DNA from 2 places in the Bacillus smithii genome. Region 2 is predicted to be linked to the other one. Evidence: predicted binding sites of a transcription regulator. Region 2 holds the regulator's gene; the other holds the start of a gene.
What was found. Region 2 encodes LexA, which represses DNA repair genes until DNA is damaged. Its sites were predicted from a motif close to CGAACATATGTTCG; they were not measured.
Positions count from the first base shown of each region.

Region 1: the regulator LexA is predicted to act here: its motif matches at 959-972, upstream of uvrB (excinuclease ABC subunit UvrB).

Region 1 is NZ_CP012024.1:474,067-477,270, forward strand. Features, by position in the region: gene BSM4216_RS02265 (GerAB/ArcD/ProY family transporter) at 1-840, shown strand, start outside; gene uvrB (excinuclease ABC subunit UvrB) at 1,144-3,120, shown strand; gene uvrA (excinuclease ABC subunit UvrA) at 3,126-3,204, shown strand, end outside.
Region 2 is NZ_CP012024.1:1,723,149-1,726,352, reverse strand. Features, by position in the region: gene BSM4216_RS17245 (transposase) at 1-202, opposite strand, end outside; gene BSM4216_RS17240 (ISL3 family transposase) at 216-872, opposite strand; gene lexA (transcriptional repressor LexA) at 1,107-1,727, opposite strand; gene yneA (cell division suppressor protein YneA) at 1,884-2,198, shown strand; gene BSM4216_RS08115 (YneB family resolvase-like protein) at 2,214-2,879, shown strand; gene BSM4216_RS08110 (DUF896 domain-containing protein) at 2,954-3,187, shown strand.

The sequences.
Region 1 (3,204 bases), 1.2 Mb from region 2:
GGGGAATTAGTGGCAACATTTGCCTATCCCGAGACACCTGTGTTGATTATTAATGCCATTATGATGGCGACCATTTTATATGGCCTGAACAAAGGAATAGAAGTGATTGCGAGAACGAGCGAATTATCCTTTGTGGCTCTTTATTTGCTGGCGATTTCGGGCTTTGTATTGGTGGTCATTTCCGGTTTAATCAAACTGGAGAATTTACAGCCGATGCTGGAAAACGGGATTCGGCCTGTGTTGAAAACAATCGTTACGCAAACAATGTATGTACCGTTTGGTGAAATCGTTGTTTTCACCATGTTGCTGCCGTATTTAAACAAGCCCGAAAAAGGAAAAATCATTGGATTAACGGCGATTACGCTCAGTGGAATTAATTTAACCATCGTAAGTGTCGTCAACATCGCCGTGCTGGGGGTGGATGGTTTTTCAAGGGCGACTTTTCCTCTGTTAGCAACCATCCAGCAAATCGAAGTGGCTGATTTTTTGGAACGACTGGATATCTTTTTTTTGATCGCATTAGTGATTGTCGGTTTTATTAAAGTTAGTCTGTGTCTCTATGCCGCCTCCATCGGGATTGCGGAAATTTTTCGGATCTCTGATTATAAAAAGCTATTGTATTTGCTGGTTCCGATCTTGATCATTGCATCGCTATCCATTGCCGATAATTTTTTTGAGCACATGAAAGAGGGGCTGGATTTAGTTCCCCTCGTTTTACACTTGCCGCTTCAAGTCGTCATTCCTATTTTTTTACTCATCATTGCCTTTTTTAAAAATAGAAAAAAACAAAAAAATAAGCAAGCAACAGAACAAACGGGAAAGGATTCAGCGGAATCGTGAAGATTGGCTTCTTTGCGCTGAGTATTGAATTTCTTTATGGAAAAGAAAATTTTATGCTTAAAAGAGTGATCAATGCCATTGATTGCTTTTATTTTTTATCCATTTCTTTGAATCGAAACGAAAATTTGTTCGCATATAATTGGTGAAGGGGAAGGGAATTGTGGTAGAATGAGTTATAACCAGATAAAGGATTGTCTATCACCGTTCACCTTATGTGATCGTTTATATACACGAAACAGCCATTAAGGAAGAAATTCTTCTTTTCGGCTGATAAATGCTGTCAATATAGGGGGGATCTTGCGAGTGGAAAATCGCTTCGAACTTGTTTCGAAATATCGTCCGCAAGGCGATCAGCCGAAAGCCATTCAACAGCTGGTAAAAGGAATACGGGAAGGAAAGAAGCATCAAACGCTTCTTGGTGCAACAGGAACAGGCAAAACGTTCACGATTTCGAATGTAATTAAAGAAGTGAATAAACCGACATTGGTCATCGCTCATAATAAAACGTTAGCCGGACAATTATACAGTGAGTTTAAAGAATTTTTCCCGAATAATGCAGTGGAATATTTCGTTAGTTATTACGACTATTATCAACCGGAAGCGTATGTACCGCAGACGGATACGTATATAGAAAAAGATTCCAGCATCAATGATGAAATTGACAAATTGCGGCACTCTGCTACTTCCGCTCTGTTTGAACGGCGAGATGTCATTATCATTGCCAGCGTCTCCTGCATCTACGGTTTAGGTTCGCCGGAAGAATACCGGGATTTAGTCGTGTCTTTGCGTGTCGGTATGGAGATGGAGCGGGACCACCTTCTCCGTCGACTTGTGGATATCCAATACGAGCGCAATGACATTAACTTTCAGCGTGGGACCTTTCGTGTACGCGGCGATGTAGTCGAAATATTCCCCGCTTCCCGGGATGAGCACTGTATCCGAGTTGAGTTTTTTGGAGATGAAATCGACCGCATCCGCGAAGTCAATGCACTGACAGGAGAAATTCTTGGTGAACGGGAACATGTGGCTATCTTCCCTGCTTCTCACTTCGTCACGAGAGAAGAAAAAATGAAGATGGCCATTCGCAATATTGAAATCGAACTGGAAGAACGTTTAAACGAGCTGAGAGACCAAGGAAAATTGCTGGAAGCGCAAAGACTGGAGCAGCGAACTCGATATGATTTGGAAATGATGAGAGAGATGGGGTTTTGCTCCGGAATCGAAAACTATTCCCGCCATTTGGCGTTAAGACCGCCGGGCTCCACTCCTTATACGCTTCTTGATTATTTTCCGGATGATTTTTTAATCGTGGTCGATGAATCGCATGTGACATTACCGCAAATTCGTGGAATGTTCAACGGGGATAGAGCAAGAAAGCAAGTCCTGGTGGATCACGGTTTCCGGCTGCCGTCTGCTTTGGACAACCGTCCTTTAACGTTTGAAGAGTTTGAGAAGCATATTAACCAAATTGTGTACGTATCAGCCACTCCGGGTCCTTACGAGATGGAACATTGCCCGGAAATGGTGGAACAAATCATCCGGCCGACCGGTTTGCTGGATCCGACCATCGATGTCCGCCCGATCGAAGGGCAAATTGATGATTTGCTTGCCGAAATTCAAGAAAGAACGAAAAGAAATGAACGAGTGCTTGTGACCACTTTAACAAAGAAAATGGCAGAAGACTTGACGGATTATTTGAAAGAAGTCGGCATAAAAGTGCAATACTTGCATTCGGAAGTAAAGACGTTGGAACGGATTGAAATCGTCCGCGATTTACGACTCGGAAAATTTGATGTACTGGTCGGGATCAATTTATTAAGAGAAGGATTGGACATTCCGGAAGTTTCTCTTGTGGCGATTTTGGATGCCGACAAGGAAGGATTTTTGCGGTCGGAACGCTCTTTAATTCAAACGATTGGCCGCGCCGCTCGAAATGCAAACGGCCACGTCATCATGTATGCCGACCATATTACCGATTCGATGGAAAAAGCCATTTCGGAAACAAAACGACGCCGTGCCATTCAGGAAGCGTACAATAAAGAGCATGGAATTATTCCCAAAACGATTCAAAAAGGCATTCGCGATGTCATTCGGGCTACTTATGCTGCGGAAGAAAAAGAAACGTACGAAAAATCTCCTAAGAAAAAATTATCTGCGGAAGAAAAGAATCGTTTGATTGCCAGTCTCGAAACAGAAATGAAAGAGGCAGCCAAAGCACTAGATTTCGAACGGGCTGCCCAGCTGCGTGATGCGATTTTAGAGTTAAAAGCGGAAGGATGACCATCATGGGAAAAGATCAAATCATTGTTAAAGGAGCACGAGCCCATAATCTGAAAAATATTGACGTTACCATTCCAAGGGATC
Region 2 (3,204 bases):
TCTTTAAGTCAAGGGCCAGTGAAAAGAAATAGTTCAGCTGTTCCATTTCATCTGCATTCAAATGGGCATGTGGCTTATGAAGCAGATAACGCAACTTCTTCATGGATTTACGATCCTTCTCTTGAAAGTTTTTCTGGACTCTCTTCCTTACCCGTTCCAATGCCCATACATTATGCCGAACATAATGGAATCGATCGACCACCAGAATCGGTTTATCAAAACTTTTCAAAGCGAGCGTCTTGTAGGGCTGCCCACATATCCATGACCACCATCTGTACTTTCTCCCTTGGAAGTGTACGGAAGTATTCCTTTAGGGTGGATAGATTCCTGTTAGGAATGATATCGTAAACCCTTCGGTTTACAGGATCGCCAATGATACATTGGTACTTGCCCGTTTCAGAAGTCCCTTTCAATTCATCAATGGCCAGAACTTTCGGGAGGGCCTTATTGTCATAGGAATAGTACTTGTCAAAGAGCCGAATGACGGTGGAATGCCCAAGTCCTGTTTCCTTGGCAACCTGCTTAAAGTTATACTCCCTCACTTTAACCAAAAGAGCTTGGAGGAGTCGTTTCGTGTGGCGCTGGTAACGCTCTAGAAAAGAATAGGGTTCGTAGAACCGTTTTCCACAGGACTTACATCTGTATCGGCGCTTTCTCAAGATGAGAAAACAATATTTTTCAAAGACCTTTACATCACGAATCTTTTGAATTCGATCATCATGGACAGAGGAAGTTTCCTTCTGACAGCAGGGGCATTTTTGAACTTTTACAGGCGTTTGAATATGGATTTCAAAGTGAGTGATTTGATCCTCTACATGAGTGATTTCAACATCTTCTAACCCAAGCAGTTTTGTGATAAAATGAGAATGCATTTACGAAATCTCCTTTTTGATGTAGTCGCCAACTATCATTTTAAAGGGAGATCTTCGTAAGTGCTTTTATTTTGCCTGAAAAGTCTCTTAACCCCAACATTTAGTATAGAACCAAAGAAAAAAGCGTTCATCTTCAGGCGATGAGCGCTTTTTTCCGTAATGCGTCATAACGTATTGCAACTGTACATATATAAGAAAGTAAGACAAGCTTTTTCCGTTTATGGTATACATCCATTAATGAATTTCTCTGTAAATTCCAATCACTTTTCCAAGAATTTTCACATCACGCAAAATGATTGGTTCCATTGATGAGTTTTCAGGCTGAAGCCTTATGTAATCTTTTTCTTTAAAAAATCTTTTGACAGTGGCTTCATTTTCGTCTGTCATAGCGACAACAATTTCCCCATTTAGTGCGGATTGCTGTTGGCGGACGATGACGTAGTCTCCATCAAGAATTCCAGCTTCAATCATGCTGTCACCCATAACTTCCAGCATAAATATCTGTTCATCGCTGGGTGCCAGCCTCTCTGGAAGAGGAAAATATTCTTCAATATTTTCAATGGCCGTAATGGGAATCCCGGCTGTTACTTTTCCAACAATTGGTACATTGATCACATTTTGGCGCGGAATGATATCATCTTCGGCATCGAGTATTTCAATCGCTCTAGGCTTTGTAGGGTCTCTTCTAATCAACCCTTTTTTCTCAAGACGCGCCAAATGGCCATGGACAGTCGAACTGGAAGCTAGCCCTACTGCTTCGCCAATTTCACGCACAGATGGTGGATATCCTTTCGTTTTCACTTCGTTCTTAATAAAATCAAGGATTTCTTGTTGCCTCTTTGATAACTTAGTCATTTTAAGGCAGCCCCCCCGTATCTCTTTCTGTTAAAGGTATTATAGCATGCCAAGAGTTGGAATACAAACATAAGTTCGAAAAAAGAGTTGACTCAAACAAATGTTCGTATTACAATTTTTCGTAAAAGAACAAACATTCGTTCGGAGGTAATTTTTATGATAAAATGGGTGTGGAAAAACTACCGTTTCGCCATCATTTTAGTGATTGTTTCCGTTCTGTCCGGTTTATTTATCATCGGTCAAATGACAAAGGAGCCAAATTATCAGAAAATCGTAGTGCATGAAGGAGATTCGTTATGGTCGATCGCCATGAAATATGGGGACCATCACAACATGGATTATAATGAATTTGTCAAATGGGTGGAACAGAAGAATCATCTTGCCAGCCCTGTCATTAAGCCAGGTGATAAAATTATTATTCCGGTTACAGCCGTGAATAAAAAACATCAAGTTGCTTATAAAGAGGAGTGATGAAACACGAAGGCCATTATCTATTGCCGAGTGAGCACGACAAAAGAAACTCAGGAAACATCATTGGAAAGGCAAGAAGAGGAACTTCGACGGCTCGCTTCAGAGTTTGGATTTGAACTGGCAGCTGTTATTCGTGACCAAGCAAGCGGTTATGATTTGGATCGTCCCGGCGTGCTGGAGATGTTAGATATGTTAAAAGACAAAAAAGCTGGCGCAGTATTGATTCAAGATGAAACTAGAATTGGAAGAGGCAATGCCAAAATTGCTCTTTTGCATTGCATTTATAAAGAAGGGGCTAAAGTTTTTAGCATATCTGACAAAGGAGAACTTCAGCTTTCAGAGTCGGATTCGATGGTTCTTAAAATCGTAAGCATGGTGGAAGAATATCAGCGAAAAATACATAATCTAAAAATCAAAAGAGGAATGATAAGAGCAGTTGAAAAGGGATATCGGCCTGAAAAGAATTTAAAAGGATCCGGAAATCCTTTAGGCAGAGAACGCAAAACACTCCCAATAGAAGAAATCATTCGATTGCGCAACAACGATCTTACATTTGCGGAAATTGCAGCTACATTAAGAGGATTCGGCTACGATGTCTCAAAAGCAACCGTCCATCGCCGCTACCAAGAATATATGGACAGACAGAAGAATGAATCGAAACAGTTGAATGAACAAGACTGAATTCTTGTTTTTTTGTTCTATTTCTAGTATGATTTCCATTAAAATAGGGATATCAAATGAAAAGGAGCAACGGTATGCTTTCAAGTGATAAGATTGCTAGAATCAATGAACTGGCAAAAAAATCTAAAACAGTTGGATTAACTCAAGAAGAAGCGAAAGAGCAATCTCGTTTGCGCGCTGAATATTTAACTGCATTTCGTTCTTCTATGAAAGAAACCATTGAAAAGGTCCGGGTTTTCGATTCAACTGGTCAAGAAGTCACACCAAAGAAATTAAGAAATATCCAAATGAGGAAAAAGCTTCATTGACAACCAATTATTGCTTC